DNA from 3 places in the Arthrobacter sp. 10N410 genome. Region 2 is predicted to be linked to each of the others. Evidence: riboswitches for the same ligand, from Rfam matches in the RefSeq annotation. Region 2 holds a riboswitch; each other region holds the start of a gene.
What was found. Region 2 has a riboswitch for cyclic di-AMP ahead of AC1DB8_RS11905 (NlpC/P60 family protein). Riboswitches for the same ligand answer to the same signal wherever they lie in the genome.
Positions count from the first base shown of each region.

Region 1: linked by a shared signal. The riboswitch ahead of AC1DB8_RS05640 (hypothetical protein) and the one ahead of AC1DB8_RS11905 (NlpC/P60 family protein) in region 2 are both predicted to bind cyclic di-AMP.
Region 3: linked by a shared signal. The riboswitch ahead of AC1DB8_RS09170 (aggregation-promoting factor C-terminal-like domain-containing protein) and the one ahead of AC1DB8_RS11905 (NlpC/P60 family protein) in region 2 are both predicted to bind cyclic di-AMP.

Region 1 covers NZ_JBFTIP010000002.1:242,267-246,342, reverse strand. The annotation lists gene AC1DB8_RS05645 (dihydrofolate reductase family protein) at 157-714, shown strand; gene AC1DB8_RS05640 (hypothetical protein) at 810-1,571, opposite strand; cyclic di-AMP (ydaO/yuaA leader) riboswitch at 1,576-1,741, opposite strand; gene AC1DB8_RS05635 (hypothetical protein) at 1,943-2,197, shown strand; gene AC1DB8_RS05630 (DNA alkylation repair protein) at 2,200-2,811, opposite strand; gene AC1DB8_RS05625 (Ig-like domain-containing protein) at 2,929-4,076, opposite strand, start outside.
Region 2 covers NZ_JBFTIP010000004.1:190,580-194,655, forward strand. The annotation lists gene AC1DB8_RS11885 (molybdopterin-binding protein) at 1-143, opposite strand, end outside; gene AC1DB8_RS11890 (DUF6457 domain-containing protein) at 140-427, opposite strand; gene mobA (molybdenum cofactor guanylyltransferase) at 411-1,121, opposite strand; gene AC1DB8_RS11900 (HNH endonuclease) at 1,186-1,686, opposite strand; gene AC1DB8_RS11905 (NlpC/P60 family protein) at 1,930-2,694, opposite strand; cyclic di-AMP (ydaO/yuaA leader) riboswitch at 2,958-3,116, opposite strand; gene AC1DB8_RS11910 (M23 family metallopeptidase) at 3,263-4,076, opposite strand, start outside.
Region 3 covers NZ_JBFTIP010000003.1:318,743-322,818, reverse strand. The annotation lists gene AC1DB8_RS09185 (phosphatase PAP2 family protein) at 1-633, shown strand, start outside; gene upp (uracil phosphoribosyltransferase) at 658-1,293, shown strand; gene AC1DB8_RS09175 (VOC family protein) at 1,390-1,767, shown strand; gene AC1DB8_RS09170 (aggregation-promoting factor C-terminal-like domain-containing protein) at 1,885-2,613, opposite strand; cyclic di-AMP (ydaO/yuaA leader) riboswitch at 2,612-2,792, opposite strand; gene AC1DB8_RS09165 (glycosyltransferase family 39 protein) at 2,942-4,076, opposite strand, start outside.

The DNA.
Region 1 (4,076 bases), on a different contig from region 2:
GTGCCCGAATATTGCCCATTCGGCAACATACTGCCGAAATTCTTTTGTCGCGAGCCTACGGCACGAGCTTGGAGTCCAAAACGGCAGGATGTTGCCGCTCACCGGGGACGAGCGCCGCCTTCCCGCAACGCTTCGTCCGGGCGTAGGCTCTGGCCCATGCGAAAGATCATTCTGGCCCTCCAGGTCTCCCTCGACGGTTTTTTCGAGGGGCCGAACGGAGAGATTGACTGGCACATGGTGGACGAGGAGCTCCACAGCCACTTCAACGAGCAACTGGCCTCTATGGGCGCCTTCCTGGACGGCCGCGTGACCTACGAACTGATGGCCGACTTCTGGCCGACGGCGGACCAGGATCCGTCCAGTACACCGGCTATGGTCGAGTTCGCCAAAATTTGGCGGGACATGCCGAAGATTGTCTACTCCAGGACGCTGGAACGGGCCGACTGGAACACTACGGTGGTGCGCGACGTCGTCGCCGATGACGTGCTGGCACTGAAGGCGCAGCCCGGCGGCGACTTGGCACTGGGCGGGGCCGACCTCGCCGATACCTTCCGCCGGCTCGGGCTCATTGACGAGTACTGGATTTATGTCCACCCGGTGCTGATCGGGCGGGGGAATCCCTTGTTCAAGTCAGCAGACGACAGGACCGCGCTCACGCTCGCCGGCACCCGCGCGTTTGGCAACGGCGTCGTCCTGCTGCGGTACGCCGGCTGAGCTCACCGGCCGGCGTAAACGTGCACAAAAGCCGGTGGCCAGCTGCCGTTTAGCAGCCGACCACCGGCCCTGGAAAGAGGTTCTTACGCTTTTTGCTATGCGCTGGCGCGGACGAAGGTCACGCCACCCGTGGCGGTCAGCCAGGACAGCGGGTGCTTGATCGTCTGGTTGCTGCCGTTCATGCCACCGCTGATGGCCATGCCGTCACCGGCGTAGATGGCGACGTGGCCGGACTGGACGATCATGTCGCCGGGCTGCGGGGCACCCACAACCTTGCCGTAGCCCATGAACTGCTGGGGACCGAGGTCGCCCACGTGGATACCGGCCGCACCGAGGGCCTTCTCCACCATGGCGGTGCAGTCCTGGGTGATGCCGATCTGGCTGTAGGCGGCCGAAAGCATCGCGGCGTTGGCTCCGCCGGCTGCCGAGGCAGGTGCCACGGCCGCCTTCGCCTGAACGCTGACCTGCGGCGCTGCCGGCGCGAGCACCGGAGCGGGGGCAGGCGCGACAGCCGGAGCGGCGGCAACCGCAGGGGCGGTGACGGGCTTGGGCTGCTCGATCACGGGCGCCGGCGTGGTAGCGACTGCCGGGCGGGCGAAGCTGATCTGAACTGCGGAATCAGCGGTAACCGGCGCGGAGACCTTGCTGCCGACGTCAACCGACGAAGCCGGGCCGGTCTTGTTTTCGGCCGGGGCAACGGCTGCATTGGCTGCCATTCCGCTCGTGAGGACGAGGCCGGAGGCTGCGAAGATTACTGCGGCCTGACGACCGATGGTGCCTGATTTGCCCGAGAATGCTGAGGCCCGTCCGGCGGATGCGTCGGAACGATGGCGCGCAGAAGTAATGCTTGAAGTCATGTTTGTAGCCTCTCCCAATGCCTGCGAGGTGAGCTGTCGGATTCGGATGGGAGGCACCCGGCCGCGGGCCCGTCAATGCGGGCGCTGTGCGGCTTCACCCCAAGACCTGCTAAAACTGCAGGTCAAAAGTGGTTTCCCCGTCTCTGCCAGAAAGGTTGCATTCGGATCCCAGGCCGCGGCAGAGTTAGGCAATCGGCTCGGGAGCGCCCGTATCGGAAACAAACAGGCACCCATCTACGGTAACGGGCCCGGGCGGGAATGTCACATTCAGATAACGGATCCGTGTCCTGGCGCGGAAGAAAGCCTAGGACGCTGCTACCTGCCAGCCATAGGATGAGGGCACCCAGCATTCCCCGAGCGGAGGCCCCGTTATGAACAGCCACTGTGTCGCAATTTGCCAGCTCAGCGATCAGCCGCAGGAGGATTTCGACGTCAACACAGAGCTGCTGGTTCTCGAGGGAAAGGAAATCCACGTAGCCACGTGGGACGCGGAACCGCGCGACGGCGGCTTCGATATCCACGTCCTGAATGACCGCGTGGACGCGCTCGGTTTTATGGTGGTGACCGACTGGCAGTTCCTCGACGGAAAGGCGTATGCCGTCGTGGAGCGCCGGCCCGGCAAGTAGCGCTACTTCGCCATCCCGGAGGTGACGGCAGCGATCGCCTCCCTCACCAGACCGGCGTCGTCCGGGGTGCCCGACTCCGCCAGCCCGGCCTGGCGCCGGTAACGGTCCCAGTCCCCTCCCCCGGCCCGTAGCTCGCGGAGCGGCGCCATCAGGGCCGCCCGCCGCAGCCAATCGTCCGGGTCCTGCAGCCAGCGGCCCAGCACGGTTTCCGCGCGGGAACGGTTTTGGCCGTCCAGTCCCGCAATCAGCGGCCCGACGACGTCGGTCGCCAGCGGATCGGCCAGCTCGCGCAGGCGCGCAGTCCGCAGGAAACCCTCGATCCGGGTCAGGTCCGAATTGTCCAGCAGGGCCAGGCTGGACTGCAGCAGGACGATGGCGGCAAGGCGGCGTTCGAAGACGGGCACCTCCCACAACTCCGAGCTGAGGGCGGTGACATCGTCGCGGCCTAGTGACCGGTACCGGCGCAGCGCGTCGCGGACAGTGCCGCGGACGGCGCCAACCGAGGAGCCATAGCTCCCCAGGGCCGGGCCGTATCGCGCCTGCGCTTCCTCGGCCCGCTGCCACGAGCTCTCACGCAGCAGCGCCGCGTCAATGAAGTCACCGGCCTCGCTCATGGATCCATTCTGTCGTGCGGGGGCCGGCTTGGCCTAAGCAGCTGCGTCCTCCCGCGGGAAACCGTCGGCGAGCGCAGTGTCCTACGCGGACCGCTGGGGCCCGGGGGCCCGCACGCGCTAGCCGGTCACCAGTCTGGTTGAGCTATTCCAGGTCAACCGCCCGTGCTGGAAGTCCGAAGCCCGGCCCACGGACACTGCGTACTCGTCCCGGGTCGGATATCCCAGACGTCCCCTTTCCCTGCCGAGGGCCGTCCACTTGGCACGGATCGCACCGAGGACGTAGTGCGACCCGGTCTTCGCCGACCAGTAGATCGATGCACCGCCCGAGCCTGTGAAGTGGCTGTAACGCCCCACGCCATCGGGGGTGCGCGTCTCGTCTGACGTCGGATAGCCCAGCAGCCCCCGTTCCCTGCCCAGGGCCGACCACTTGGCACGGACCGCGCCCGTGATGAAGTGCGCCCCGGTGCTTGGCGTCCAGTAGATCGATGAACCCCCCGAACCTGTGAAGTGGCTGTAACGTCCCACGCCATCAGGGGTGCGCGCCTCGTCCGACGTCGGATAGCCCAGCAGTCCCCGTTCCCTGCCCAGGGCCGACCACTTGGCACGGACCGCGCCCGTGATGAGGTGCGCCCCGGTGCTTGGCGTCCAGTAAATGGATGCCCCGCCGGAGCCGGCGAAGTGTTCATACCGCCCGATCGTGTCCGGGGTTGTCAGCTGGTCGGTGGTGGGGAACCCCAGGACACCGGCAGCGCCGCCCGCGGCCTTGTAGCGGGCATAGATCGCGCCTGCGACCCAATGGGCCCCGGTGGACGGGGACCAGCAGATCACGCCCTTGGTGTAGTCCTGGCATTTCCCTGCCCCCACCGGGTACTCCAAGGTCAGCGACCTGCCGAGGACAGACCGCGGGTCACCGGCATTGGTCTGGTACGCCTTCAGGCCGATGGGATCGTCGACGCCCATTCCGGTGAGCATTACTTTCTGTGCTCCTTGGCCGTCGTCCGCGGTCAGCAGATAGTAGGTGTCGGCGGTTCCGGCCTGACCGACCACCGTCGGCTTGAACGTCACGCTCTGATGTGCGGACTCTCCAGGCGGGATCACCAGGCCTTCCGAGATTGGAACGGTGGTGGAGAATACACCCTCCGGCGCCTTGGCCTTGGTGATCGTCAGGGGGATGTTGCCAGTGTTAGTAATGGTGAAATCCCGGGTGGCCGCAGCGCCGGCAGGCACATCACCAAAGTCCAGGGATGCCGGCAGCTGCAGATGCG
Region 2 (4,076 bases):
GCGGCGGCGCCGTCGTCGGCGTCATCGTCGTCGTGGGCGTTATTGTCGACGGAGGCGTCGGCATCCGGTGGCGCGGCGGACGGTTCGGACACGGAATCGTCGTCCTCGACGCCGCTGCTGCCGTCAGGGGGCTCCGGGGTCATGCCCCGGAAGCCTCGGCGGCGGCGTACTCCTTGGCGAGCTTCCGGGCCACGCCCATGGCGGCCTGCATTGACACGCTGTCCGGCGCCTGGCCGGATCCGGACGCCAGGCCGGCGGCGAAGCCGGCGATGAAGGTGGTCAGCGGCGCGGCCGGCCGGACGACGGAGTGGGCGGCCACACCGGCCAGCCCCAGCACTTCGTTGATGTCGATCTCGACATCTTCGAGCTCAAGGGCCTGGAGCAGCGCACGGCACCAGTCTTCAAGCGTTTCATCCTGGCTCTTCACCGTTTGCCTCCAAAGTTGAGTTGGGCCCCAGCGCCCCGGACTGGCCCGGACCGGGCGTGGACACCCCCATGGCGGAGGCGTCGTCCCAAGTGTCCACATCATCGGTGGAACCCGACGGAACCGGAACCTGCCGCAGCTCAAGACTAGCAAGGAGGGAGAACACTGAGCCCCCCTCGAGGGCGTTCCGCCGCGCCGCGTCGGCGACGGCGCGTTCTAGCGCGGCCGTGCCATAAAGTCCCACGAGGGGTTGCAGGCGGCCGTCCGCCGAAACGGCCACGAACCCGTCGACGGGGCCGGCCGCGGCGTCACCCGGGGCATTGGCGAGGACATCAGCCAGTGCGTCGAGCAAGGCGCGGACGGCGTCGGCCACGCGGGGCATGTCGCAGGCCAGCACGAGGGTCAGCGAGGCCGCGCCGGCTGCGGCGGGCTCGCCGCGCCCAACGGCGGCCAGGGCGGAAAGGCCGGCGGCAATCGCGGCGGCGGGTCCGCCAAACGGCGGGTCCTCGCGACAGCCGAGCACATCTGGTGGGAGGTCGCCGGGGTCGGGGCCGACGACGACGGTCCGGCGGGCGCCCCGGGCAGCCTGCAGTGACCGACTTAGCAGGGTGCCGCCGTCGACCGTCAGCCGGGCCTTGGGTACGCCGCCAAGCCTGGCGGACCGGCCCCCGGCGAGTACAACAGCGTCAAATTCCACCAGCCCAGCCTAGCCGCATCGGCCTCACCGCGGCCGGGTCAGCCCGCGACGCCGGTGCGCCTGCTCAGTGCGCCTTTTCGGGGAGCAGGAACGGATCCCAGGCGGGCGTCGGCTTCTCCAGTTCCTTGATCTGCCAGATCGTGCCCTTCGGCGGCCCGGGAACGAAGCCCAGTTTCCAGCCCATTTCGGCGGGCGTGTGGTCTCCCTTGGCGTTGTTGCAGCGCAGGCAGGCCGCCACCAGGTTCTCCCAGGAATCCGCCCCGCCCCGCGACTTGGGGTGGACATGGTCGATGGTGTGGGCAGCCTTGCCGCAGTAGGCGCAACGGTGGTTGTCCCTGCGGAGCACTCCCCTGCGGCTCACGGCCGTCAGGGTGTTGTAGCGCGGCCTGATGTACCGGTTAAGCAGGATCACCGTCGGTCGGCCGAGGATATCCTGCGGACCCACCACGGGGTCATCCCCCTCGGCCACCACGCTGGCCTTCCCGGTCAGTACAAGCACCAGCGCCCGGCGGAAGGTGACTACCGCCAGCGGTTCATATCCAGCATTCAGAACGAGAGTGCGCATCCGCATACCTCTTCACGGCCGCACCCGCCAGGGGCACGAGGGCCGGCTGCCCTGTGCATGGTCGGGCTATGGATCGACACCACAAGAGTAAACACCGAAGGCCCGGATTGCCGAATTTTTCTTTGCCGGGCTTCCCGGCCGCGCGTCGGCGGGCGGGCGCGAGCGAGCCGCAAACTGCAAAGGACCCCTGCCGCGAGGGCAGGGGTCCTTCACAAAGCTTCAGGCGTTAGACGCGCCTAAGTCCTAGCCGCCGACGCGGATGAAGACCGGGCCGGAGCCCACGTTGACGCTGTACAGCGCGGTGGTGCCGCCGTTCCAGCCGCCATGGACGGCCATGCCGTTGCCGACGTAAACGGCGATGTGGGCCATGCCCATGCCGCCGTTCTGGTAGTAGGCGAGGTCGCCCGGCTGGGCCTCGGCGGCGCTCACGGTGCGGCCCAGGGACAGGTAACCCGCCGGCCAGCCGTGGTAGTGGACGCCCACTGCGGCCAACGCGTTGGTGGCCAGCATGGTGCAATCCTGGGAGACACCGATCTGTGCGTAGGCAGCAGCGGCGATCGAAGCGCCCATGCCGCTGACGGCGGCCGGAGCCTTGGTGGCCAGCGATGCGGTGACCGCGGTGCCGGTACCAGTTCCGGTACCGGTGACGGCGGTGTCCGCTTCCTGGACGTTGACGACGGGCTTGGCCGCCTCGACAACGGGAGCCGGCGCGGTGGTGACAGCAGGCTTCTCGTAGGAGATCGCGATGCTGGAGGCCGCGGAGATCGTGGCCGGTGCGTTGGACTGTACTTCCATGGCCGAAGCGGAAGTCGATTCACGCTGAACGTTGGTCTCGGCAGCGTTGGCTGCGATACCGCTGGTCAGGACCAGGCCGGAGGCTGCAGCGATAACCGCGGCCTGGCGACCCATACCACCGGCGTTGTCGCCGACGGCCTTAGCAATGACAGCCAGCGAGTTGGTCTTGGTGACCTCCGCGCGGTGGCGTGCAATGGTTGCACGAGTAGTCATTCAGTTCTCTCTTTCGTGATCCTTGGGTCCGCGCTGCTTGCAGGCGGGACTGAGGACGCTCCGGCATCTTGGGGGTACGCCGGATCGCCCCGAAACGGGTTTCTTAGCGAAGGGTGTACTGCGAAGACGCGCCAAAAGCGGGAACTGCGTTGTGTGATCCAGTCCGGGCGCCGGCAAGGGCGGCACGGAGCATGGAATTCAGCGGGCTCAACTGAGCCTCGCCAGCGCGAGAACGCGCAGCATTGTGGCGTGAAGACACGAAAGTAGCCTCTCCCAATGCCTACGAGGTGAGCTGTCGGATTCGGATGGGAGTCACCCGGCCGCGCTGCTTCCTGGGAAGCTTTGCGACTTAACCCCAAGGTCTTCTTGCGAAGACCAAAATTGGTTCCCCCGCCCCTGCCAGACGATGTCATGCGAACGGACCTTGAGCGGTGGCAGAGTTAGGCAATCCACTCAAGAGCGCCAACTTCGGAGAAGTTGGCGTGCTTCATACGGTACAGCAGTTGGGACTCAATGTCACATTCAGATCACGGCGTGTCACAGAAATGCGAGTGGTCCCTCGGCTTGGCTAAAGCCAGCCGAGCGGGTCAACAACTTCCCCGTTGACCATCACCTCGAAGTGGAGGTGGCAGCCGGTGGAGGCGCCGGTGGTCCCGCTCATCGCCACCACATCGCCACGTGAGACCTGCTGGCCCACGTGGACGTCGGAGGACGACAAGTGGTTGTACGTGGTCTCCAGGCCGTTGCCATGGTCGATCACGACCCGGTTGCCGCCCCCGTAGGGGTGCCAGCCGGAAAAGGTTACGGTGCCGCTCGCGGCGGCATGTACAGGAGTGCCGCACTGGGCCGCGTAGTCCTGGCCCCGGTGGAATTCCCCGACGGCTCCCGTGATGGGACTGACCCGGTAGCCGAACGGCGAGGCCGTGACCATGGAATCCAGCGGCGCCCCGAGACTGCCCGCGGAGGCTGCCCGGGTGATGCTGCCGACGGACTGCGCGCTCAGCAACTGCTTGAGCTTGCTGTCCGGGTCACCCTTGGTGGTGACGGCCGTGCGGTTGAAGTTGATTTCGGCGGCCGGGGCCTTGACCTCGGGCTGGGCCGCCGCGGAAACCGAACCGGACCTGGCCGCATCGGTGGCCATCACGGGGCCGGTGGCCGGAACTGTAACGGTGAGGACCAAACCCGTGGCGGCCAGGGCAATGCCTGCCTTCTGCCCCACGCCGCTGACAGCGGCGAAGTCTGTTACCTGACGGAACGCGCTGCGCCGGCCGCGGCGCGCTTCGCGGTGCGCGTCACGCGGGCGCTCGTCGAGGACGACGGCGGCCGGGCGTGGCTCCGGAGCGGGACCGGTCGCACGACGGCGGCCCCTGACGGTCTGGGTG
Region 3 (4,076 bases), on a different contig from region 2:
CCCGGCCTGGACGCGTTCGTCACCGGGTTCACCAATATTGGCGGTGGAATCGGCATGCCGATTCTGGCCAGCATCCTGACAGCATGGCTGATCTGGGTCTCGCGGACCTGGCGGCCGCTCATCCTGATCGGCGGAGCCGCCGCGGTGTCGATCACCGCCACAACGGTGGGCAAGAAACTGATCGGCCGGGCCCGCCCCGACTTCGCGGACGCGGTGCCGCCTTACGAGACGTCGCCGTCGTTCCCCAGCGGCCACACGCTGAACACCACCGTGGTAATCGGGCTGGTGGTCTACCTCGCCTGCCTGCAGGTCAGACGCACCATAGCCCGCGTCGGTTTGATCACCGCGGGTGCGATCTTCATCCTTGCGATGGGCATGAGCCGCGTCTTCCTGGGCCATCACTGGATGACCGATGTGATCTTCGGCTGGGCCCTGGGGCTGGGCTGGGTGGGGATCGTGATCCTGGCCCACAGGCTGTTCCATGTGCTGCGGCACCGGGAACACACCGGCCCCGCGCCGACGTTCGACAACGATGCGCACCTGCGCGACGGCGCCCCCGCCCGCGGCCGCAAGGGCAGCACCGCGGAGCGGACCGCCGACGCCGATACCCCGGACCCCGCGGGACGGTCCTGAAGGTCCGGGTGGTAGTTTTGACCCATGCGCACTCTCGTTGTCGACCACCCGCTGGTCGCCCATAAACTCACCGTTCTGCGGGACAAGAACACCCCGTCCCCGGTCTTCCGCCAGCTCACCGAGGAGCTCGTCACGCTCCTGGCCTATGAGGCAACCCGGGACGTCCGCACCGAGCCGGTGACCATCGAGACGCCGGTCAGCACCACCGTCGGCACGGCTTTCACCAAGCCCACCCCGCTGGTGGTTCCGATCCTGCGCGCCGGTCTCGGCATGCTGGAGGGCATGACCAAGCTGGTGCCCACCGCCGAGGTCGGCTTCCTGGGCATGGCCCGGGACGAAGAGACCCTGGACATCATCACCTACGCCGAGCGCCTCCCGGAGAACCTGACAGACCGGCAGATCTTCGTCCTGGACCCGATGCTCGCCACCGGCGGCACCCTGCGCGAGGCGATCAAGTTCCTCTTCAAGCGCGGCGCGTCGGACGTCACCTGTATCTGCCTGCTGGCCGCCCCGGAGGGCCTGGCCAAGCTGGAAGAAGAGCTCTCGGACGCCAACGTGACCATCGTGCTGGCCTCCATCGACGAGAAGCTCAACGAAAAGTCGTACATTGTGCCCGGGCTGGGCGACGCCGGAGACCGCCTGTACGGCATCGCGGTCTAGCCGCCGGCATGCACTGCTGCCCTCGCGGGTAGGGCGGTTGAAACGTCCCCGCGGTCAAGGGTTCCGGCGTAAGGCGTCCGGGACTAGCCTGTGCCCATGGACTGGAAACTTGAACTCGTGTTTGTCCCCGTGTCGGATGTGGACCGGGCCAAGGACTTCTATGTGAACAAGGTCGGCTTCAACGCCGACTACGACGAACGGCCCACGCCAGGCATCCGTTTCGTCCAGCTGACCCCGCCGGGTTCCGGGTGCTCGATCGCGATTGGCGAGGGCCTCAACGACGCCCCGCCCGGCACCGCCCCCGGCCTCCAGCTGGTCGTGAGCGACATCCAGGCGGCGCACCAGCAACTCAAGGACAACGGTGTGGACGTCAGCGACATCGATGTCCAGGACTGGGGGCATTTCGTCTACTTCGCCGATCCCGACGGCAACAAGTGGGGGGTGCAGTACATCCCCAACCGTCCGAACGGCTAGCGCGGCCGCGCGGTTCCGTAGCGCGGCCCGTATTCCGCAGGCGCGGCGGCAGGCGCACGTGAGGCCCCGGATCCCAAGATCCGGGGCCTCACTCATGGCATGCAGCCTCGGCCGCGCTTAGTACCAGTTGTTCGCGTAGTGGAAGTTCAGGGCGCCGCACGGTGAACCGTAGCGGTCCTGCACGTACTGCAGTCCCCAGTTGATCTGGGTCCGGTAGTTGGTCCGGTAATCGGCGCCGGCGCTGGCCATCTTTTCGGCGGGCAGCGACTGGACCACGCCGTAAGCGCCGCTGCTGGCATTGGTAGCCGTGGTCTTCCAGTCGGACTCCCTGGTCCACAACTTCATCAGGCACTGCATCTCGCTCGGGGCCCAGCCGTGGGCGGGCAGCTGAGAGGCGGCGTAGGCCTGCGCACCGGCGGGGTCGTCAATGGCGACCGGCTTCGCGGGAGCAGGCGCCTTGGCAGCCGGAGCCGGCGCCTTGGCCGCCGGGGCCTTGGCGGGCTTGATTTTGGAGGCCTGGGCCTCCACGCTCATCGGGGCGGGCGAGGTGGGCGTGTTGCTGCCGACGCGTTCGAAGTCCAGGGTCTGCAGGGACGCGGCCGTGTCTTTCGACGCTTCGGCCGTATGCGCGGCAGTGCCGGAGGCCTGGCCCGCGGCCCCTGCCCCCAGCAGGACGGCGAAAGCGGTGGCTACGACGGCGGCGCGCTTGCCATTGGTCCGGGCACGGGCACGGGGCCGGGACGGGCTCGAAGTGTGCTTCGCCGGCTCGGCGCGGTGGCGCGCGCGCTCGGCGTCGGACGTGCGTTTAGCGCCTTCTGGGCGCGTGGGTGCCTTGATTTCAGTCATGTTCGCCTCTCAACGCCTACGGAGTTAGCTGTCGGGTTCGGATGCGAAATCCGGCCGCACGGAATCTCGACGTGGCGGCTTAACCCCAAGGGTGCATGGATGCAGAATGCCCGGGAACTCTGGGTTCCCCGTCTCTGCCTGGTCCATGGGAATCCGGGTAGCGGCAGAGTTTGGCGTCAGCCCGGACACGCGGCCAGATCGATGGCCGCACCCTAAAACGGTACCGGACTTTCAATCAGATGTCACAGCTCGACGCCGGTAAGCATCGAGCGGGCACGGAACCGTCGAAACGGCGCGGCGGAGACGGAGGCAAGCGGGGGAGAGGAGCCTACTTCGCCAGCTTGTACACGGTGGCGTTCCCCACGGTCTGGGCCTGGTAGTTGGCCGCGACCCAGCTGGCGACCTCGGAGTTGCCGCCGCGGCCCCCGCCCAGGCCGCCCATGCCGCCGGAGATGAAGTAGCCGATCTCGCCGCGGTCCACCATCGCTTGGAACTGCTCGAGCGTGGGGTACGGGTCGCCGCCGTTCCAGCCGCCCAGCGCGATCACATTGGTGCCGGTGGCGAGTTCCAGGCTGGCGGCCTGGGTGGCGCCGGAGACAATCCCGGACCATTTGGCGCCGGAGGACTTCAGCAACGCTGTCAGCTCGGCCGACGCCGTATCCGCGCCGGGTCCGCCGGGCCCGCCGGCGGCCGCCCCGCTGGAACCGAGGATCCCGCCGTCCGGCCTGCCCGCCGCCCCGAAGCCGCCGCCCATCGCGGACGCGGTGGGCCCGGAGGTGGGGATTGACCCCGAATGCGCCTGGGCCGCCGTCGCCAGCGTCCAGGCGGTGGTCCCGAGCCCGCCGGCCAGCAGTGAAAGGACCACGACGCCGGCCGCAGCGGCTTTGCGGAGCCGGGCCGGGAGCGCCGCCAGGCTGTCCACCCGGAGCAGCAGCGCCGCGGCGGCCAGCACGCCCAGGACGACGGCGATCACCCGGAGCCCGGGCAGCCATGCCGGGTCGCGGCCCAGGAGCACGGCGGACCAGACCGAGGCAGCCAACACCGTCACGGCCAGGACCATCCGAGCGGGCCAGTGGGTCCGGCCGCGCCACAGTTCCGCCGAGCCGATGCCCACCAGGGCCGCGACGGCGGGGGCCAGTGCCACGGCATAGTACGGATGCACGGTGCCGCTCATGAAGCTGAAGATGCCTGCCGTGATCAGCAGCCAGCCGCCCCAGAGCAGGAGCGCGGCACGGGTGGCGGAGCTCCGGGCCTCGCGCCGGGTGAACCACAAACCTGCCACCAGCAGAACCAGGGCCGCCGGCAATAGCCAGGACACTTCGCCGCCGAAACTGGTCCCGAACATCCGGGTGATCCCGGCCGCGCCGCCGAAGCCCACGTTGCCGTTTCCGCCCGGGCCGCCGGCATTTCCGAAAGCATTTCCACCGGGCATCCCGCCGCCGGACCCGGTGATCCGGCCCAGG